DNA from 3 places in the Methylobacillus flagellatus KT genome. Region 1 is predicted to be linked to each of the others. Evidence: riboswitches for the same ligand, from Rfam matches in the RefSeq annotation. Region 1 holds a riboswitch; each other region holds the start of a gene.
What was found. A riboswitch is a leader RNA that binds a small molecule or an ion and turns the genes downstream of it on or off. The one in region 1 is predicted to bind thiamine pyrophosphate.

Region 1 (7,531 bases):
GTCATCGACGGAACGGATCACGGCACGGGGCTGGGATGAGACGGTGTCGAGACTGAGGCCGACCGGCAACTGGGCATCGATGCGCGCGACGGCCTCATCCAACGATTGGCCGAGCTGGATGATATCGCCGCCGTCATTCATGGCGACGCCGAGCAGCAAGGTTGCCTTGCCCATGTAGCGTACCCGCGCAGTGGGCGGGTCTTCGAATCCGCGGTAGACCTTGGCGATGTCGCCAAGGCGGAACTCATTGCCGTTGGCGCAGAGTTTCAACTCGCGTAGTTCATCCAGGCGGTCGAAGCGACCGCTGACCGCTAGCCGTATATGCTCCGGCCCGCTGTCGTAGGCACCGGCGCTATTGACCTGATTCTGCTGTTGCAATGTCTCCAGCAGGGTGCTGATGCCAATGCCCAGCGTCGCCAGCTTGGCATTGGCCAGCTCGACATAGATGCGCTGCGGTTGTTCACCGAAAAACTCCACCTTGGCGACATCCTTGATCTTGAGCAACTCGCCGCGGATGGATTCTGCCTGTTCCTTCAACCTCGCATAGTCGTAGCCTTCGCCATGCAGGGCGTAGAGGTTGCCGTAGACGTCGCCGAATTCGTCATTGAAGAACGGGCCTTGAATGCCGTCGGGCAATGTATTGCGGATATCGCCGACTTTTTTTCTTGCCTGATACCAGACGTCCGGCACGGCGGAGGGTGGCGTCGAGTCCTTGGCCAGAATGAAAATCAGGGACTCGCCTGGGCGTGAGTAACTGCGCAGGATATCGAGGTGGGGCAGCTCCTGCAGCTTCTTTTCGAGTTTGTCAGTGACCTGTTGCTCCACTTCGTGGGTGCTGGCCCCTGGCCACATTGTGCGGACCACCATGACTTTGAACGTGAAGGGCGGGTCCTCCGACTGCCCGAGCTTGGTGTAGGCCAGCATGCCGGCCAGCGTCAGCACCAGCATAAAGTAAAGCACCAGGCTGCGATGCGTCAGTGCCCAGCGAGATAGATTAAAAGGTAGGCGCTCACTCATTGATTGATTTCTGTCCTGAGCGGCGTGACCGCTTGCCCTTCAGTGAGGGTGTGAATGCCGGTGACGACAAGGGTCTCATCGCCTTTGAGCCCGGATACAATGCTGACCCCTTGTTCGCTGTAGCCACCAATGTCCACTTGCTGCGCATGCACGCGATTGTTCGCATCCATCACCCATACCTGCGCCTCTCCATGTTGTTGCGACACGGCTGTGCTGGGCAGGACGAACGCCTGCTCCTGGCGCTCCAGCCTGACACCTGCCGTCATGCCGATTTGTACTTTCTCGTCGGCATTGAGCAGCGATACCTTGGTCCTGAAGGTACGGGTTGCCGGGTCGGCCGCAGGAGCGATTTCCCTGATGCGCCCCTGGTAGACCTGGTCGCGGTTCGACCAAAGGCGGATGATGGCCGGCGCTCCCGGTTCCAGGTTCTCTAGACGGGATTCGGGAATGGCGATCTGTACTTCAAGCTCGTCAGGCACTGCCACCCGGGCAATCACCTGCCCGGCGCTCACGACCTGTCCCGGTTCTGCGTCGATGGCCGTCACGATGCCATCGCGTTCCGCTGCCAGTGTCGTGTATTGTGCCTGATTGCTGGCTACCCTGACCTGCGCCTGAGCCTGCATTACCTGTGCCAGGCTAGACTTCAGGCGCGTTTCCACCGTGTCCAGGGCGGCTGCGGAAATGAAGCGCTTCTCGAATAGTTGCCGTTGGCGTTTGCTGTCGGCTTCGGCCAAGGCCAATTGCGCTTCTGCGGACTGCAGTGCGGCCTGGGCCGAGGCCAGCGAGAGCTGGTTATCCTCGGCATCCAGCCTTGCCAGCATTTGGCCTTTCTTGACATGGTCACCGACTTCCACGTGACGCTGGATGATCTTGCCTGCGATACGAAAGCCCTGCGCCGATTCATAGCGAGGACGCACTTCTCCCGTCAGCCACTGGCCATGGTCGGTATGCAGGTCGGTGAGCTGCATGACGAGGGCGGGCCGTGGTGGCGGCGCCTCGGGTGCCGGCTTGTGGCAAGCGACCAGCAGGGAAACGGAGATGGCTAACAGCCATGAGTGAAGTGGTGTGCTCGAAAGTAATAACGGCATATCGATACCTACATGCTGGGGATGGAGGCCTGGATCACTGGGTGGACATGCAGGCCATGCGCTGGCTTGTTCCCGCGCATGATGGCGACACCCATGCCATAGCAATCGCTTTCAGGCGGCACTGAGGATCAGCCGGCGCCTGGCATTCCGACAAGTTGTTGATGCTAGGGAGCATAGGCTGGAAGGATAGGGATCATCAAGGATGATTATTAAATAATGTTAGCTGAGCGGTGTCTATCGATAGTTTCAGCAAAGGTGCCAAGGCAATGGACAGGATGTGCAGGCGCGCGGATGATAAAGAACGGGTGCACAGGGTAGTGTGTCATATCTCGGAGATATGGCACCTAGGCACCCAGGTGCCGGTCCATATTCCTAGAAATCGAATTTTTCCGGCTGGGGGGCGTTCTCGAGCTGAGGAAGCGTGGTTTCGAAAATCACGTCCTGGCGTACCGCATCTTCGCTGATGCGGCGCATGATGGTGGCCTCCATCACGGGGGGCTCGCCAATGACGGCGAACAACCTGCCGCCGACGCGCAACTGATCGTTTATCAGCGGCGGCAGGGCCAGTGAACCGGTGAAGACGATCACGTCATAGGGGGCATTGCCCGGCCACCCACGTGCGCCGTCTCCTATATGCAGCGTCACATTGTGGATTTGCTGCTGAAGCAGCTTGAGATGCGCTTGATTGCTGAGTTCGGCATTGATCTCGACGCTGTGCACCTCTTGCGCAAGTGAGGCAAGCAGGGCGGTGAAGTAGCCGCTGCCGGTGCCGATTTCCAGGACTTTATCGGTTGGCTTGATTTCCAGCGATTGCAGGATGCGGCCTTCCATCTTGGGGGAAAGCATGGTCTGGCCGAAGCCGATGGGGATTTCGATATCGGCAAACGCCAGGCCGCGATATTGCTCGGGGACAAACGCTTCGCGCGGCACGCGGCCCAAAAGGTCGAGCACGGTGCCGTCAAGCACCTCCCAGGGGCGGATCTGCTGCTCTATCATGTTGAAGCGGGCTTGTTCTACATCATGGTGCATCGCAATTGTCCTTATCCATCGCATGGCTATCGGTTTGCCGATTATAGCGCCAGACGGCAGAGTTTCAAGCTGGATCGCGTGACCTGCCAGCTTTAGGCACATGATGCTCTGCATCAACTGTGCATCGTCCACAATAATCTTGATCGAATCAGGGTTTTAACGTACATTCCTTCCATCGCTAGGGGTCTGCTGTTGCACGCTGAGGCATGCAATGGCAGTGAGAATTACCCTTTGAACCTGATGTGGATTATCCCACCGTAGGGAAGCGCAGTTTGGTTTGATGGGGTGGTTTCTATTTTTTTATTCCCCTGTCGGTACTCCAAAACGCTTCCCGCATTTTGGAGACTTGAATGAACGCCACCGACAAAAACCTGCAGCAGAATTTCCTCAATGCCACCGCCCAGGTCGATCCGGGCGCAACGCAGCCTTTTACCAATTCCCGCAAGATCTATATCGAAGGCTCGCGCCCCGACATCCGCGTTCCTTTCCGCGAGATCAGCCTGTCCGATACGCCATCGGCATTCGGCGCCGAGAAGAACCCGCCGGTGATTGTCTACGACACTTCCGGTCCTTACACTGACCCGGATGTGCAGATCGACATCCGCAACGGTTTGCCGGCCCTGCGCGCTGGCTGGATTGCCGAGCGCGGCGATACCGAGCAACTGGACGGGCCGACTTCCAGCTATGGCCTGGAACGGCTGCACGATCCCAAGCTGGCCGACATGCGCTTCAACCTGCATCGCAAACCGTTGCGTGCCAAGGCAGGCAGGAACGTGACGCAGATGCACTATGCGCGCCAAGGCATCATTACTCCGGAGATGGAGTTCATCGCCATCCGCGAGAACCAGCGCCGCGAAGGCATGAGCGAACTGTTGCAGACCCAGCATGCCGGGCAGCATTTCGGCGCTTCCATTCCTGAAATCATCACGCCTGAGTTCGTCCGGGACGAAGTGGCGCGCGGCCGGGCAATCATTCCTGCCAATATCAACCACCCCGAAATCGAGCCGATGATCATCGGCCGCAATTTCCTCGTGAAGATCAATGCCAATATCGGCAATTCCGCCGTCAGCTCAAGCATAGGCGAAGAAGTCGAGAAGATGGTCTGGGGCACCCGCTGGGGCGGCGATACCGTGATGGACCTGTCCACCGGCAAGAACATCCACGAAACGCGCGAGTGGATCATCCGCAATTCACCCGTGCCGATCGGCACCGTGCCTATCTACCAGGCGCTGGAAAAGGTCAACGGCAAGGCCGAAGACCTGACTTGGGAAATCTTTCGCGATACCTTGATCGAGCAGGCGGAGCAGGGCGTGGATTATTTCACCATCCATGCCGGCGTGCGTTTGCAGTACATTCCGATGACCGCCAGGCGCATGACCGGCATCGTCTCGCGCGGCGGCTCCATCATGGCGAAGTGGTGCCTGGCGCACCATAAGGAGTCTTTCCTCTACGAGCATTTCGAGGAAATTTGCGACATCATGAAGGCCTACGATGTCAGCTTCTCGCTCGGCGACGGCCTGCGTCCCGGCTCGATCTACGATGCCAATGATGAAGCCCAGTTTGCTGAGCTGAGAACCTTGGGTGAATTGACCCGGATCGCCTGGAAGCATGACGTGCAGACCATGATCGAAGGCCCTGGCCACGTACCCATGCACATGATCAAGGAAAACATGGACTTACAGCTGGAGCATTGCGGCGAGGCCCCGTTCTATACTCTGGGACCTTTGACCACCGATATCGCACCCGGCTACGACCACATCACCTCCGGCATCGGCGCCGCGATGATAGGCTGGTACGGTTGCGCGATGCTGTGCTACGTCACGCCGAAGGAGCACCTGGGCCTGCCGGATAAGGAAGACGTGCGCGTCGGCATCGTCACCTACAAGATTGCCGCGCACGCCGCCGACCTGGCCAAAGGCCACCCCGGCGCTCAGATTCGCGACAACGCCCTGTCCAAGGCACGTTTCGAGTTCCGGTGGGAGGACCAGTTCAACCTCGGCCTCGATCCGGAGAAAGCCAAGGAATTCCACGACGAGACCCTGCCGCAGGAAGGGGCCAAGCAGGCGCACTTCTGCTCCATGTGCGGTCCGCACTTTTGTTCAATGAAAATTACCCAGGACGTGCGCGAATATGCCAACAAGCTGGGTGTGGACGAGCAGGCGGCGCTGAGCAAGGGCATGCAGGAAAAGGCGATCGAGTTCGTTAAGCGCGGCAGCGAGGTTTATCAGAAGGTTTAAGAAACCGACAAAACACACGGATGCCTGTTTTTTCATTGTGCATACATGGAAGGCCGCCTAGTGGGATTCAGGATAGCGGTTGCAGCTATGCTAAAATCGCATAATGACCACACTTAAATTGAAACCCGGTGCGGCAACTCCGCCTAAGGCTCCCGGCAAGCCGCCGGTGCGCAGGGCGGACCCCGCCAAGCGGTCGCGTACGACGGTGCCGGAGTATATCGCCAAGGCATCCACGGCAAGAGACGTCGAAGCCGGGCCTGGCCCCGAAAAAGAACGAAAAGCGCGGCCTAGCGCGGCCCCTCATCAAGTGGCTGGCAAACTCCCGGCAAGGCCAGCAAAGTCGCCAGTCTCTGCCAGCCAGCAAGATCGCAAGCAAGACGGCAGGCCGCGCCAGTTTGACGATCGGGATACGCCGCGCCGCGGCGGCAAGCAGCGCGACGGGTTCGAGTCTGGCGAGTTCAACCAGGATAGAAAGACCAACCCCAAGTTTTCACCCAAGCCTGTTCCCAGCCAGCCTGAATTGCCCAGGCTATCCAAGCGGATGGCCGAGCTCGGCCTGTGCTCGCGCCGAGAGGCGGACGAGTTCATTGCCAATGGCTGGGTGAAGGTGAATGGCGAAGTCGTCGATGTGCTGGGCACACGCGTGGCGCCCGATGCCAAGATAGAAGTCAGCAAGGAAGCGCACCAGCACCAAGCCGAGACTGTCACTATCCTGCTGCACAAGCCGGTAGGCTATGTCTCCGGCCAGGCAGAGGATGGTTATGAGCCTGCGGTGGTATTGGTGCATCCGGACAACCAGTGGAAGGAAGATCCGAGCCAGACGGTCTTTAAACGCGGGCATTTGCGAGGATTGGCACCTGCCGGTCGCCTGGACATCGATTCCACCGGATTGCTGGTGTTGACGCAGGATGGCCGCGTGGCTCGCCGCTTGATTGGCGAGGATTCGACAGTCGAGAAGGAGTATCTGGTGCGCGTCACCGGGACCTTGAGCGAAGAAGGGTTGAGGAAGCTCAATCACGGCCTGAGCCTGGATGGTGTCAAGCTCAAGCCGGCCAAGGTCTCCTGGCAGAATGAGGACCAGCTGCGTTTTGTACTGCGCGAGGGGCGGAAGCGCCAGATCCGCCGCATGTGTGAACTGGTTGGACTTACCGTGGTTGGGCTCAAGCGCGTGCGCATTGGTAGCGTGACCCTGGGTAAGCTGCCTGTTGGGATGTGGCGTTATCTGCGCCCAGGCGAGCGTTTCTAGGCAACCTTGGGCAGGCTGTCTTATTGGCAGGCGGCCGTTTGGTAACTCGCTGAAGCGTGTAATTTTGAAGACGATACAAGGTCCATGCATGGACATGAGCAAGGAAGCATGATGGGATTATTCGACAGTATTGCAGGCTCGGTGATGAACAAGATGGCGGGTAGCAGCGGCAACCCAATGATACAGGCCGGGCTGGAGCTCATGAACAAGTGCGGCGGGCCGCAAGGCGTGCTTGATAAGCTGCGGGCCAACGGCCTGGACGCAGAAGTCGAGTCATGGTTGGGTTCCGGCAATAATCTCCCATTGAACCTGCAACAGGTGTTGCAGGTGTTCGGCACAGAGTTGATTCAGTCGATGGCGACACAGTTTTCCCTGCCTGTCGATGATTTCGGCAGCAAGCTGGCGGAGTACCTGCCGCAGGCGATTGACAAGCTCAGCCCGGACGGCAAACTGCCAGGCAGCCAGGCAGAGCTGATGGCACGGGCATTTTCCTTGCTTAAGGGATAAGGGTATTTCTGCAGATCCGTCGGGAGGCGGTTCATCGCAGGGTCACAAGCATGCGGCATGATGATGCCGCCAACATCAACAAAAAAGACAGCAGGTCATGGATATCTTATTATTATTGAAGGCTTTTATCCTCGGCATTATCGAGGGTGCCACCGAATTCCTCCCTATCAGCAGTACGGGCCATCTTATCATCGTTGGCGATTTGCTTGATTTCAACGACGACAAGGGCAAGGTATTCGAAATCGTGATTCAGCTGGGCGCCATTCTTGCCGTATGCTGGGAATACCGTAGCCGCCTGATCTCCGTGGCGACCACCTTGCATACCAATACCTCGCAGCGCTTCATCCTCAACCTGTTCGTCGCCTTCCTGCCTGCAGCCATTTTTGGATTGCTGTTGCACGGCTTTA
Region 2 (7,531 bases), 790 kb from region 1:
ACGCGCAGGCGACTCTGGCGGACGGGCGCGACCCAGCGGAGCGGCGTGAGGCGATGAACCGGGTCAATCCGCGTTACGTGCTGCGCAATTATCTTGCCCAGCAGGCCATAGACCTGGCCGACACCGGCGATACCAGCATGATAGAAGCGTTGATGGACGTGCTGCGAAAGCCTTATGATGAGCAGCCGGGCAAGGAGCGTTTTGCTGCCCTGAGACCGGATTGGGCCAGGCACAAGGCCGGGTGTTCGATGCTATCGTGTAGTTCTTGATTCAAGCTTTTTCCACGAGTGAATGTCTGACCGCGCCTGATCGCCCCAATGATGCGGAATGGCGCAGCCAAGTGTGGGATTGATCGCACTTGCCGCAAACTTCTCGTTTGACATTCTTACTTTCGACAACAGAGAAACGATACACGCCATATGGTCTAGCCTATCCTCTCGCTATCTGGCAGGGACAAGGGCGCAACATCGGCTGGGAATGTGCAAAAAAAGCCGCCCAGCTTTGCTGAACGGCTTCTGCCTGAATAGGTAAGGCGGTGATCCAGATGGACTTAATTCTGCTTGTCGTCGTCGATGAATTTCGACAGCCAATGATCCATGAGCTTGCCAGCCGCCTCACGTCCCCCCAGGCCGAAGGAGAGGGCAACGGCCACTGCGATGGCGCCCAGTGTCAGCCCGAATGCCAAGTTGACGATGTCGTCGGCAATGCCCATGGCGCGTAGGCCCATGGCCACTACCAGGCCGAGGATGGCGAAACGGGCAATGCGTGCCAGGCCGCGGCTGTTGGGGCCGGTAGCGCGGTCGATGGCTTCATGTGCCAGCCCTGCCAGCCAGAAGCCGACCACCAGAATCACCGAGCCGAGCAGCACATCACCACCAAAGCGTATGAAGGTGGCGATGATGTCGCTGACCTGGAGGAAGCCAAGCTGGTTGGCCGCTTCCACCGTGGCGAACAGCATGGCAAAGAACAACGCGATCTTGCCAACGAGGCCCGAGGCAGATTTCCCTTCAAAGGCATGGCCGAGGCCGATGCGTGCAGGCAGGGCGTCGAAGCCGAGGGTATGCAGCAGGCTGGCCAGCAAGCGCGCTGCGAATGAGCCCACCAGCCAGGTGAGTCCCAGGATCAGGCCAGCGGCGATGATGTGTGGCACGGCGGCGAGGAACATGCTCAGCATCTCGGTGGCCGGGCGGGAAATCGCCTCGATGCGCAGAGCGTCGAGTGCGGCGATCAGTGAGGGCAGGAAGACTGCAATGAACACTATCAATCCGCCCACGTGCGACAGGCGCAGAGTTTCCGCTATGCCGGCGCGTTGGCCGAGATTGTCGGCGCCAGCGGTGCGCAGCAGGTTGCTGACAAGGTTGCGCAGCACCGTGGCGACGATCCAGCCAACGCTACCGATCACCAGTGCGGCGACTGCATTGGGCAGGATGTCGAGTACCCGGCCTACCATGTCGCGCAGCGGATCGAGCAGGCCCTGCAACTGCAGCGCGCCCAGCACGGCTGGCACGAACAGCAGGATCACCAGCCAGAATAGGGCCTGTGCCAGGCTGTCACTGATAGGTGCCATGCCTGCATGCTCGGCCAGCCTTTCATCCAGCGTGGTTTTCGCCAGCACGCGCGTGATGATGGCGCGTACCAAGCTGGCCAGCAGCCAGCCGATCAATGCCAGCACCAGCGCTGCAAGGATGCGCGGCGCATAGGCGAACATTTCGGTGAGCAGTGCGGCGAACGGGTCGGATACCATCGCCAAGTCGAGCGAATTGAGCACCGCGACAAAGGTAAACAGCAATACTATCCAGAACAGGCTGATGGCGACGCCTTTTTCGATATCCACAATTTTCCCGGTCTGACCGGTCATCTGCGCAAAGCGGCGGTTCAGATCTGCCATGCCGAGACCGCGTCGCACGCCGGCTCGTACCAGTACGGCGAACAGCCAGCCCAATACGAGGATGGCCAGCGCGCCCAGCAACTGGAGCATATTGTCGCCGAGTCCGGCTTGCACCGTGCTCCACACATTGTTCCATTGTGTATTCATGCGAACCTCCTATTTTCGTATAGATGACACTATTCGATTGTTTTCAATGACAATATTCGGTATTCAATGGTTTGATGATGGCTGTGCTGGGAAGGGTTTGTCAACAAGTCCTTGCTACCTTAAAGCTGTCCCCCATCCAGTTTACGGACGCTGCCGTTGAGCGTGGTCAGGTCGAAATGCTGTTTTCGGCGCTTGAGCAAGCGCATGAGGGTAATCACGACAACCGGGGCCAGGGCAGCAAGCAGGAAGGACTCCAGCAAATGTGTCACCGGCTGGTAAGGCATCGGAAACATGAACAGGCCTGCGGCGAGTCCTGCCACGGTGCCTGTGACGGCTTCGCGGCCGGTGTGGGAGCGGCTGAACAGGCCAAAGAACACCGGAAACGCTGCCGCTGCGCAGAGCAGGTCTGCCAGCAGGAACAGGTAGAGCACGCTGTAGCCTTGCGCGGCGACGACCAGCACGGGAATCGCAACCAGCAGGACCAGCCAGCGCGACAGGCGCATCAGGCTGGCTGCGCTACTTCTGGGCATGACGCGGCCGATATCAACCGCCACGATGCTGGAGATGGCGCTGATGGCCGTGTCCACGCTGCACATGACCAGCGAGATGCCCAGCGGAATCAGGGCGACGGCCAACCAGAGCGGGATATTGGGCATGATCACGCTGAACAACGCCACTGAGCTGTCGCCGTCCGGTGTCATTGCCATGAAGGCCAGTCCGAACAAGCCCATGATGAAGATGAAGGGCACGACGAGAATGCCGCCGAGCAGGAAGCCGTTGCGCATGGTAGGGATGTCCTTGGCGGAGTAGATGCGCTGCCAGTTGCCTTGGTGGAAGATGCCGGTGAGCAGGATGGCGACAAAGAAGGTGAGCCCGGCCTTGATGCCGCCGATATCCTCCAGGTCGATCAACTGCGGCGCGGTGTGCTGCAGCTTTTCCGCGATCGGGGCAATGCCGCCGGTCGCCTGCCATCCGATGAAGACCAGCGCGGCCAACAGCGGGATGATGATGACGATCTGCACCTTGTCGGTGAAGATGGAGGCACGGAGGCCGCCGTAGGTGGTGTAGAGCAGCGTGAAGCCGAGCACGATGGCAGCAGTGGCCCAGAGCGGCACCGGCGCGAGCAGCGTGACCATCTTGGCGATGGCGGTGATCTCGGCGCTCATGGCGATGAACAGGTAGAACAGCATGATGGTCAGCGCAAGCAGGTACATGGGCTTGCCGTAGCGGGCGATGAGGAATTCAGTCAGCGAGTGACCGCTGGGCATCAGCTCGCGCATGCGCTTGCCGAGCGGGATCATGGCAAGTCGGGGCGACATGGCGCCAATAGCATAGCCGATCACGGCAGTCAGGCCGCCCCAGGTCGCTGCCTGCGCAGGCGAGAACAATATCCATGCGCCCAGCGACGAGGCCAGCAGGGTCATGATACTGGCCAGCGTACCCTGGCTATTACGCGCGACGATGTATTCCTCAAGATTGCCGCGGAACCTGCGTGAATAAGCTATGCCAGCGATGGCGAAAATGGCGGCGAAAAAGACCAGCCAGGTGAAAACGGCTTGTGTACTGAGCATTGCGTGGTGACTCCTGGTAATCGGCGAACGACAAGGAGCACGCACATCGAATGCGTTGTTTCCTTCCTTTCGCCAGCATGGTCTGGATCAAGTATTAAGGGTCATGACGGTTGTCATTTCTCAGCCGCAAGCGGCTCCCCTAGGTTAGGTCTGGAATTATAGCGATATTCTTCCAGTGTGCGATGAAGACATGCGGATAATTCATGTTTCATGGTATGGTTCGGCCTCAGAGTGGCTAAATAAAACTCAGCCAAGCGATCCTGACTGGGCGCTCTGCCGCAGACCGTACAAATAGTACGGCAAGGCAGAGCACAACAACGTCAGGAGAGTTTTGTTAGCCACTCTTCGGCACGGGGTGCCTTGTTTGAATGATTCAATTCAGTCAGGGCTGAGAACACACCCGTATACCTGATCCAGATCATACTGGCGGAGGAATGCCTGTCGCAGTTTGCGCTGCCATGTATTCCCTTGCCATGGACCATTGCAAAGGAATTACATGGGCAATCCATCTTCATCGCTACTCCCGATTCAAGAACAACTCGTGCTCGTCACCGGCGCAGGCCGTGGGCTGGGGCGGCATATCGCTCGCGCCTTCCTTGGTCAGGGGGCAAGTGTGGTCGTCAACTATCTTCACAGTGCGGAAGCCGCCGAGGCCTTGGCAGATGAAGCGCCGGGGCGGGCCTTGGCGATCCGGGCGGACGTGAGTGATGCCGTTGCCGTGCGGGCGATGGTGGAGCAGGCGCAGGCGCATTTCGGCAAGACCGTAACCACCATCGTGAACAACGCCCTGCCTGACTTCAAGTTCAACGGCGATGCGCGGTCGCATGCGCATGAGCTGGCATGGGAAGAGTTGCAGCAGCAATTTGAGGGTGTGGTGCGCGGTGCCCTTAATACCGTCCAGGCCTGTTTGCCTGGCATGCGTGCGCAGGGCGGCGGCCGGGTGATCAATATCGGCACCAACCTGTTCCAGAACCCGGTAGTGCCTTACCATGATTACACCGCCGCCAAGGCAGCGCTGCTTTCCCTCACGCGCACCCTGGCGCAGGATCTGGGGCCTGATGGCATCACGGTCAACATGGTGTCGGGCGGCCTGCTGCGCACGACTGACGCCTCTGCTGCCACACCGGATGCCGTATTTGACCTGATTGCCGCGAGCACACCCTTGCGCCGCGTTACTACGCCGGAAGAGTTCGCCGACGCGGTGCTGTTCTTCGCTTCGCCCTGGTCGCGCGCGGTGACGGGGCAGAACCTGGTGGTGGATGGCGGGCTGGTCAAGAATTAGGATGGCTGACGCCATTTTTCTGGCGTTGTTGCCCAGCTCTGGCGTTATTTCTTGCGCTGCCTGCGGCAAGTCGTCTAGCCAGGATCGCTGCTAAGCTTTTTTCCAGCCATTCTTGCTCGCGTCAATATGCTATCCGCTGACTCAGCGCCTGTCATGATCGAATTCACTAAAGAGGCTTTTGTTCTGCCATGATGCACATCAACTTGTTCCTGTTCGGCTGCGGCCACCACAATGCGGCCTGGCGCCACCCGGATTCCCAGGTCGAGCGGCTTGGTGATATCCGCTATTACGAGGAAATGGCGCAGCTGGCCGAGCGTGGCAAGCTGGACGCCGTGTTCTTTGCCGACGGCCATGCCACCAACAACATCACCGATGGTCCACGCTGGTTTCTCGAACCGGTGACCATGCTTACGGCCATCAGCCGCGCCACCCGGCACATCGGCTTGGTGAGCACGATTTCCAGCACCTTCTTCACACCATTCCATGCCGCACGGCTGATGGCTTCGCTTGACCATATTTCCGGTGGGCGCGCGGGCTGGAACGTGGTGACGTCCATGTTCGACGTCGAGGCCCGAAATCACGGCTATGAAGCCATGCCTGGCCATGCTGAGCGCTATGCCCGGGCAGAAGAGTTCATCCAGGCGGTGCTGCAGTTGTGGGATAGCTGGGACGATGGTGCGCTGCTCAACGACCGCGCTGGCGATTACGTCGACGAAAGCCGGGTGCGCCAGATCAACCACCGGGGCAAGCATTTTCTCGTCGACGGGCCGTTGACCGTGCCGCGCCCGCCGCAGGGACATCCCGTGCTGTTCCAGGCCGGCGCTTCCGAGCATGGTCGCGCGCTGGCGGCAAAACACGCTGAGGCGATCTATGCGGTGGCCTACGACCTGCCATCGGCCCAGGCCTATTACCGTGACGTCAAGGCCAGGGTCAAGGCTGCCGGACGGCAGGTGGATGTGCCCATCCTGCCCGGCCTGGTGACCTTCATCGGCTCAACTGAGGCTGAGGCGCGTGCCAAGCAGCGCGCACTGGATGAACTGCTGCCTGCGGAAACCTCGTTGCGGCAATTGCAGTTGTTCATCGACCAGGATTGCATGGGCTGGGAGCTGGATGCCCCGGTGCCGCCATTACCGCCGTTGGAAGCCTTCACCGGCCCCAAGGGGCGCTACGCCACCGTGTTGCGCATCATTGAAACCGAGCGGCCCACGGTACGCCAGCTATTGGGCCGCCTGGCGGCCGGAGGAGGGCATTGCACCATGGTTGGCACTCCCGAGCAGGTGGCAGACCAGATGGAGCATTGGTTCCGCAATGGCGGCGCCGATGGGTTTAACCTGATGCCACCTGTGCAGCCTGACAGCGTTCAGGATTTCGTCGACCATGTGATTCCCATCCTGCAACGGCGCGGCTTGTTCCGCGAGGATTACGAGCACACGACATTGCGCGGCCACCTGGGCCTAGCGCGGCCTGGGAGACAGTAGCCTGGCTCTTCCTTGTCCCGCGCCGGGTCCTATCTTGGATATCGCGCCGTCATGTATGATGTGAGCGCCTGGAACAGGCCCTAAACCATTGTTGAGAAAGCCGCTTGATGCCTGAGTCCGTCTCTGTAGATGTAATGCTTCACCTGCTCATTGCCTTGGGGGCAGGGTTATTGATCGGGGCCGAGCGTGGCTGGCAGGAGCGTGACGAGACAGAGTCCCGCCAGAGTGCAGGGATACGCACTTTCGCCCTGACCGGCCTGCTCGGGGGACTGAGCGCCCTGCTCAGCCAGCATCTCGGCATTGCGGTCTGGGTGACGGTGCTGGTGGCACTGATGCTGGTCGTCAGCATTGCCTATGTGGGCGACTTGCGCCGCAATGGCGACCAGGGCATTACCAGCGAGCTGGCGCTGCTGATTACTTTCCTGTTGGGCAGCCTGGCGCTCTCGGACAATGTCATGCTGGCCAGTGCCGGGGCGGTAGTGGTGGCCTTGCTGCTCAGCTTGAAGAATGTTCTGCATACCCTCTTGAAGCGCATGAGCGAGGCGGAGCTTTCCGGTGCGTTGAAGCTGCTATTCATCTCTGTGGTCATGCTGCCGGTGCTGCCCAACGAGTCCTACGATTCCTGGCAGGTGTTCAATCCCTACACCACCTGGTGGATGGTGGTGCTGATCGCAGCCCTCAGCTTCATTGCCTATATCGCCGTGCGTTTGACCGGCACGCGCTATGGCCTGATGCTCACGGCCATTCTCGGCAGCCTGGTTTCCTCTACCGCAATGACATTGACCCTGTCGCGCCTGTCTGCCAAGAACCTGCATAGTTTGCTGGCAGCGGGCCTGCTGGCGACCTCGGGTTTGATGTTCCCGCGCGTGTTGCTGGAAGTCGCTGTCGTGAATGCCTCCCTATTGCCGCCCATTGCCTGGTCGCTGGGCACCATGTTTCTGGTCTACATGGTCGGTGCGGCTGTTTTCTGGCGGCGGGCTGTCCATCAAGAGCCTGCAAACGCTGAAACTCCATTGCGCAATCCATTCGAATTGAGACCTGCGCTGCGGTTTGCCTTGTTGCTGACGCTCATTTTGTTCCTGGTGGAAGCGGGCCGGCGCTATTGGGGAGATACCGGCGTCTACCTGGTTTCTCTGATGGCCGGGATCGCCGATGTGGATGCAAT
Region 3 (7,531 bases), 580 kb from region 1:
TAAGCGCTCTGCCGCAGTGAGTACGAGCTCGTCCAAGCGACCAGGTTTTGTCAGCGGTCCTTAATCTCCGGTATAGGCTTGCTGCGAAAGGATTATCATATGTTTGTCCGCAGATTTCTTTACACGCACTGATATCATGATCGCCATTCTCGAAGCCAAGCACGCCGGCCTGCTCTCTCGTCAATATTGGTCCCGCAACATCATGTCCGGATTGATCGTCGGCGTTGTGGCCCTTCCGCTGGCCATGGCCTTTGCGATCGCCTCCGGCGCCAAGCCTGAACAAGGGTTATATACGGCGATAGTGGCAGGCACACTCGCCTCCCTGTTCGGCGGCAGCCGGCTGCAGATTACCGGGCCGACGGGGGCATTCATCGTCATTCTCTCCGGCATTACAGCGAAATATGGCATTGCCGGCCTGCAGATCGCCACCCTGATGGCAGGCGCAATGCTGTTGCTCATGGGGCTGGCACGCATGGGAAGCGTGATTCGGTATATCCCGGAACCTGTGATCATCGGCTTTACCAGCGGAATCGCCGTCATTATTTTCGTAGGGCAGTGGCAGGATTTTTTTGGCCTTGCTCCACAAGCATCGCATCATTTTCATGAAAAGCTGTTGCACCTGGTCGAAGCGCTGCCGCAGCTGCAATGGCAGACTTCATTACTTGGCGCGTTCACGCTGGCAGTGCTGGTCCTGTCCAACCGGTACTTGAAAAAGATTCCTGGTCCCCTGGTCGCCATCGTGGCAGCCACTGTCGTGCAGTCCGTCTTCCAATTTCAGCAAGTTGCTACCATTGGCAGCGCATTCGGCGGCATTCCGCAGGCATTACCGCATTTTTCCCTCCCCGAAGGCATCGGCCCCGCTGTCATGATCGAGCTGATCGGCCCAGCGTTCACTATTGCATTGTTGGGCGCCATCGAATCACTGCTGTCAGCCGTCGTGGCGGACAATATGGCAGGAACACGCCACCAGCCGAACCAGGAGCTGATTGGACAAGGCATTGCCAATATCGCCTCGCCATTGTTTGGCGGCTTTGCCGCCACCGGCGCGCTGGCGCGTACCGCCACCAACATCCGCAACGGAGCCAACAGCCCGTTGTCCGGCATCGTACATGCCGTCACTCTGGTGTTGATCGTGGTCTTGCTGGCCCCATTGGCCGTGAATGCTCCCCTGGCGGCGCTGGCGGCCATCTTGTTCGTGGTGGCCTATAACATGAGCGAAGTCCATCGCTTCCTGCATATTGCCAGGACTGCGCCGCGGGCGGATGTCGCCGTGCTGCTGATCACTTTCCTGCTTACCGTATTCAGCGACCTGGTCATTGCCGTCAATATCGGCGTCGTACTTGCCGCACTGCTGTTCATGAAACGCATGGCGGACACGGTGAATGTGACGCAGCTGAGTGATGACGACTTGCAGCAGGAATATGGCCCGCATGCATGGCACCTGCCGCCGGGCACACTGGTATACCGCCTGGAAGGACCTTTTTTCTTTGGAGCGGCCGAGCACCTGCAGCGCCGCCTGCAAACCATAGGCGAGAACACCGACACCATCGTGCTGCGTATGGCGCGCGTGCCGATCATGGATGCTACCGGTCTGCAGGCGTTGTGGAACCTGCTGGATACATGCAAGCAACACAATATTCGACTAGTGATTGTGGAAGCCAGGCCCAATATTCTGGAGAAGCTGCGCCGCTCGGGGATTATCGGCCAGATAGGCCCGCATCATGTGCTGCCCCACCTGCACTTACTATGGCAGGAGGCACCTTCCTCGCCCTTGCCTGGTTGACACAGTCTGCGATGGTATCCAGCCCGCCCCATCCCAGGCTGTCGCTGGACATAAAAAAATTGGCGCTATCTTCATCATCTTTGTTAAGATAGCCGCCACGCTAGGGGTCCTGAAGAGCCAATCTTCTGGTGAGATATACCCTTGAACCTGAACTGGATAATGCCAGCGTAGGAAAGCGCAAAGCCACTAAGGTCCATTCTGCCTATCTGGGGCTTTTCGTCCGTTCCTGCGCGTGCCTGTCCCTAACGCGAGTGAACGCACACCATGCCTGCCTCTACTTTCCGTCCACACATCAACATGCTGGCTATCGCCTGCGTATTTTCACCGGCAGCCCAAGCCCAGGATGCCAGCAAGGCCGATCACCCATCACTACCTGAGACCGTCGTCACCTCCGCGCCTGCCGGCAGCCCGGCACGCCGCGCCAGTGTCGGCAGCTTTCCCGAAGCATCCTTGCTGGACACGCCAGCTTCCATCAACGTGATCACCCATGAGCAAATGCAGGATCGCAGCATACGCTCCGCCACTGATGCGGTGAAATGGGATGCCAGCGTACAGAACTCCTACAATGCGGTCGGGCTGGCAGACTGGTTTGCCATCCGTGGATTTGTGCTTAATCAAGGCGCCAACTACCGCAAGGATGGCATGGTGATTCTTGCGCAAGCCATGGTGCCCATGGAAAACAAGGAGCGCATCGAGATTCTCAAGGGCCTTGCAGGAATGCAGGCAGGGATTGCTTCATCAGGCGGTATAATCAACTATGTGACCAAGCGCCCTACCGACGTCCCATTGCGTTCGGCAACATTCGAAGTTCGCGAACGCGGTACGGTATACGGCGCCGTCGACCTGAGTGGCCGCTCAGAAGATGGTATCTTCGGTTATCGCATCAATGCCGCAGCGGAAGACATCAAATCTTATGTCGATGGCTCGACCGGCAACCGCAACTTCATTTCTGGGGCATTCGATTTTCACCTCAGTCCCCGGGCATTGCTGCAGCTTGATCTCGACTACCAGCACAAGTCACAGCTGACCGTGCCGGGATTTCAGCTGCTGGGGCCGGAGCAAAGAATCCCGACCGGTGTCAGTGCCAAACAAATGCTCAACGATCAATCCTGGAGCCGGCCAGTGGTGGATGATAGCTACAATATCGGGCTGAAGTTCAATTATGAGTTGAATGACCACTGGCATACCACCCTGCAGGCCAACCAATCGACCCTGCATCGCGATGATGCCGTGACCTTGCCTTCAGGCTGCCAGACGCAAGGACTGATAGTCGGTTTCTGCAGCGACGGCAGCTATTCGATGTATGACTTGCGCCGCAAGAACGACAAGCGCTCGATCACCGCCACCCAGGCTCTGCTGCAAGGCAACTTCACGACAGCCAGCGTACACCATGAGCTCATTGCCGGCCTGTCGACGCTGAACCGTCGCGATCATTTTGCCGACTATGTGTACAACTATGTGGGTGAAAGCAATATCTACGCGCCCGTCTACTATGACAACTTCCCACTTGCCGACGTCAACCCCGTGCGTTTGCGTCGTAAGGATGAAGAGCGCGCACTGTTCGTGCAGGATGTAATGTCCCTGACCAACCAGCTCAAGCTGCATGCCGGCGTGCGTTATGTACAGTTCAAGCGTGATCAGTTCAACTCATCAGGGGTGTTGACGCACCGCACGGATGACGATTTTGTCTTGCCCAACCTCGCGCTGGTTTACAAGCTGCAGCCGGAACTGGCGGTGTATGGTGCCTACTCACAAGGCCTGGAGCCAGGCGGTACGGCACCCACAGGCACGACTAACGCAGAAGTCATCATGGATCCCAACAAGTCCAGGCAAGTCGAGTTCGGCGTGAAAGCGGAAGTGACACCGAGCGTCAGTGTATCTGCCGCCGTATTCGAGATCAAGCGCAAGAATGAATATGTGGATGCCACACCCACCTACGTCGTCAATGGCACGCAGGTCAACCGTGGCCTTGAATTTGCCGCCCAAGGACGCGTCACTCGCAACTGGGCGCTGAGCGCCAGCGTCACCGCCTTGCAGGCAAGGGCCGAAGGCACGGGCGATGACCGTATCGAAGACAAACAAGCCGGCAATGTACCGAGGTTCAGGTCTGCGCTGTACAGCGAATATACCTGGCCTGGCTTGCCTGCGCTCAAGCTGAACGCGGCATGGATTTATTCAAGTAGCAAGGCCTTCGCGCCAAGCAACGAGATTGCGGCATTGAACAGAAAAGTGGAGGGCTACCATGTCCTGAACCTGGGCGGCGCCTATACTACCAAGCTCGGCAATACAGCAACCACCTTCCGCTTTGGCGTAGACAACGTATTCAACAAGTTCTATTGGGGAGATGCGTCCAGCGCATTCGGCGGCTACCTGATTCCCGGTGCACCGCGCATCTTCCGCCTGTCCGCGCAAATCGATTTCTAACCCGCGCAGCAGATTGTTCCTTGGAGCAGCATCTCTAGGAGCATGCGGTTCATGTCAATCCAACCTGTTGCAGAAAAATAGTTGCGACGTGATGGCGGCCAGAGCTACCGTCAACGGTGCCCCGAGCCGGGCCGCCATCACCCACACTGCTCCACAGGCTCCAGATCCTGCAACTCCTCATCCGTGAACAACCGGGAATGGATGAGGAAATGCTTCCCTGTCGCCTGCTCCAGTGAAAACATGCCACCGTGACCGGCAATGGCATCCAGCGTCAAATGTGTATGCTGCCAATATTCAAACTGGGTCTTGTTCATGTAGAACGGCACACCATGCACCGTTCCCACCTTGACATCTGATGCCCCCAGCAAGAACTCTCCCTCCTGCAGGCACATGGGTGCACTGCCTTCACAGCAGCCACCTGACTGATGGAACATCAAGCTGCCATGCCTGGCCTTCAACTCATCGATCAATGCGGCTGCCGCTGGGGTGGCCACTATCCGGCTCGCGCTCATATTCATCCTCCAGACCAAGAGATGCAGAAAGAAAAACGCCTGGGTTAGACCAGCCAACCCAGGCGTCCATTCCCTTAACCTCGGGCTATCCTAGAAAAAGCCCAATGCATTGGGGCTGTAACTGACCAGGAGATTCTTGGTTTGCTGGTAATGATCCAGCATCATGCGGTGGTTCTCGCGGCCAATGCCGGACTGCTTATAACCGCCGAATGCAGCGTGCGCTGGATACAAGTGGTAGCAATTGGTCCAGACGCGGCCGGCCTGGATCCCGCGACCAACACGGTAAGCACGGCTGCCGTCACGGGTCCATAAACCTGCACCCAGGCCGTACATGGTGTCATTGGCGATTTCCAGCGCTTCCTTCTCGTCCTTGAAAGTCGTAACAGACAAAACCGGCCCGAAGATTTCTTCCTGGAAAATGCGCATCTTGTTGTGGCCCTTGAACACGGTTGGCTCGATATAGTAGCCTTCGCTCAGGTCGCCTGGCAGCTTGGTTGCATTTCCGCCGGTCAGCAACTGTGCGCCCTCTTCCAGTCCCAACTTGATATAGGACATGATGATCTCTACCTGCTCGCTGGAAGCCTGCGCCCCGATCATTGTGGACTTGTCCAGTGGACTGCCCTGTTTGATCGCCTTGACACGCTTGATCGCACGCTCGATGAACTGTTCGTAGATGGACTCCTGGATCAGTGCACGGCTAGGACAGGTGCAGATTTCGCCTTGGTTCAATGCGAACAGGGTAAAACCTTCCAGTGCCTTATCGAAATAGGCATCGTCCTTATCCATCACATCTTCAAAGAAGATATTGGGAGACTTGCCGCCAAGCTCGAGTGTCACCGGAATCAAGTTCTGGCTCGCGTATTGCATGATCAGTCGGCCAACGGAGGTGGAGCCGGTGAAGGCAATCTTGGCGATACGCGGACTGGTTGCAAGCGCCTTTCCCGCCTCGACGCCATGGCCATTCACCACATTCAGCACGCCGGGAGGCAATAGATCGCCTATCAGCTCCATGACAACCAAAATCGACGCCGGCGTCTGCTCAGCAGGTTTCATGACGATACAATTGCCCGCAGCCAGCGCTGGGGCCAGCTTCCATGCTGCCATCAAAATAGGGAAGTTCCATGGAATGATCTGGCCGACCACACCCAGCGGCTCATGGAAGTGATAAGCCACAGTCTCATGATCGATTTCGCTGATACCGCCTTCCTGGGTACGGATGCAACTAGCGAAATAACGGAAATGGTCGATCGCCAGCGGAATGTCGGCAGCCATGGTTTCACGGATGGGCTTTCCGTTATCGATGGTCTCCGCAATCGCGATAGTTTCCAGGTTGGCTTCCATCACATCGGCAATCTTGAGGAGGATATTGGCACGTCCGGTCCCTGAAGTCCTGGCCCAGGCCTCCTTGGCCGCATGTGCGGCATCCAAGGCCAGGTTGATATCCTTTTCATTCGATCGCGGCACCTGGCAGAATACCTTGCCAGTCACCGGGCTGATGTTGTCGAAGTACTCGCCATCCACCGGCGCAACCCATTGCCCTCCAATATAATTGTCATACTTATTTTTGTACGGAACCTTAATACCTAGGCCTTTCAAGCTATCCAGACTCATTACTACACTCCTCCACGAGTTATTAACGATTGCACAGGACTGCCACGATCTGATGTCGGAATACAACATCCCGCGCCTACGTTTCGTTAATATACTACCTAGTCTAGTTTTTGTCTTACATTGAGCCTGTTTTTTGAAGGAAAAACGGAAAAATCCCCGTACCGTGCAGTTTCACCTGGCTACCTGAACTGAAAGGATCAAGTGTTGGCAAAATGGATATCGTTGAGCAACAAATACTGACGCTCTAAAGTGAAAAGCCAGTTACTCACTTCTGGAATAACTGGCTTAATGGATTGTTGTTGGTCGGGACGGTGTGATTCGAACACACGACCCCTTGCACCCCATGCAAGTACGCTACCAGGCTGCGCTACGCCCCGAACCTTCGTTTCCGGCAGGCCAGAAACAAGAAAGAGATTATATCGAAAATACTCACTTTAGCACAGTGAGAAACCGCATTTTTGTTAACGCTGCCCCAGCAAATTCAGGACTTCGCGCAGTTCTGAGCGCAATGCAGCGAGATCGATGCCCGATATTGCCCCTTTTTCAGTCGCTGCACCGGACTGGGCATTTCCACCCAGACCCTCGCTGGATTCCAGCTCGCGATTCAGCCCGCCAGCACCAGCCTCATCCAGGCGATTGCGCGCGCCGCTGATCGTGAAGCCCTGTTCATAAAGCAACTCGCGTATACGCCTGATGAGCAGCACCTCATGGTGTTGGTAATACCGGCGATTGCCGCGGCGCTTGACTGGCTTGAGCTGGGTGAATTCCTGCTCCCAGTAGCGCAACACATGAGGCTTGACCCCGCACAGCTCGCTGACTTCACCAATGGTGAAATAACGCTTGGCAGGAATCGGCGGGAGCTGAACCTTAGGTGCTTGCTCCGGCATATGCCTCCTCTACCTTGCTCTTGAGTTTCTGGCTGGCATGGAAAGTCACGACTCGGCGGGCAGTAATGGGGATCTCTTCGCCGGTCTTGGGGTTGCGGCCTGGCCGCTCGGATTTCTGACGCAACTCGAAATTACCGAAACCAGAAAGTTTGACACTGTCTCCAGCCTCCAGCGCCATGCGGATTTCCTCGAAGAATGCTTCCACCATATCTTTGGCTTCGCGCTTATTCAACCCTACCTGTTCAAACAGTAAATCAGCCAAATCAGCTTTAGTTAATGTCATGCAAAACCTTTCCCTACTACTTTTTCTAATT

Region 2: linked by a shared signal. The riboswitch ahead of MFLA_RS09130 (sodium:solute symporter family transporter) and the one ahead of thiC (phosphomethylpyrimidine synthase ThiC) in region 1 are both predicted to bind thiamine pyrophosphate.
Region 3: linked by a shared signal. The riboswitch ahead of MFLA_RS10175 (TonB-dependent siderophore receptor) and the one ahead of thiC (phosphomethylpyrimidine synthase ThiC) in region 1 are both predicted to bind thiamine pyrophosphate.

The regions. Positions count from the first base shown of each region.
Region 1 is NC_007947.1:2,710,417-2,717,947, reverse strand. Features, by position in the region: gene MFLA_RS12920 (efflux RND transporter permease subunit) at 1-1,017, opposite strand, end outside; gene MFLA_RS12915 (efflux RND transporter periplasmic adaptor subunit) at 1,014-2,105, opposite strand; gene MFLA_RS12910 (protein-L-isoaspartate O-methyltransferase family protein) at 2,478-3,134, opposite strand; TPP riboswitch at 3,305-3,415, shown strand; gene thiC (phosphomethylpyrimidine synthase ThiC) at 3,485-5,371, shown strand; gene MFLA_RS12900 (pseudouridine synthase) at 5,475-6,617, shown strand; gene MFLA_RS12895 (YidB family protein) at 6,726-7,124, shown strand; gene MFLA_RS12890 (undecaprenyl-diphosphate phosphatase) at 7,222-7,531, shown strand, end outside.
Region 2 is NC_007947.1:1,918,020-1,925,550, reverse strand. Features, by position in the region: gene MFLA_RS09140 (protein adenylyltransferase SelO) at 1-269, shown strand, start outside; gene MFLA_RS09135 (mechanosensitive ion channel) at 551-2,035, opposite strand; gene MFLA_RS09130 (sodium:solute symporter family transporter) at 2,155-3,606, opposite strand; TPP riboswitch at 3,654-3,757, opposite strand; TPP riboswitch at 3,948-4,058, shown strand; gene MFLA_RS09125 (3-oxoacyl-ACP reductase) at 4,103-4,888, shown strand; gene MFLA_RS09120 (LLM class flavin-dependent oxidoreductase) at 5,077-6,366, shown strand; gene MFLA_RS09115 (MgtC/SapB family protein) at 6,501-7,531, shown strand, end outside.
Region 3 is NC_007947.1:2,128,378-2,135,908, forward strand. Features, by position in the region: gene MFLA_RS10170 (SulP family inorganic anion transporter) at 137-1,783, shown strand; TPP riboswitch at 1,876-1,974, shown strand; gene MFLA_RS10175 (TonB-dependent siderophore receptor) at 2,048-4,207, shown strand; gene MFLA_RS10180 (DUF779 domain-containing protein) at 4,345-4,719, opposite strand; gene adh (aldehyde dehydrogenase) at 4,810-6,330, opposite strand; tRNA gene MFLA_RS10190 (tRNA-Pro) at 6,631-6,707, opposite strand; gene MFLA_RS10195 (MerR family transcriptional regulator) at 6,792-7,217, opposite strand; gene MFLA_RS10200 (integration host factor subunit alpha) at 7,198-7,500, opposite strand; gene pheT (phenylalanine--tRNA ligase subunit beta) at 7,526-7,531, opposite strand, start outside.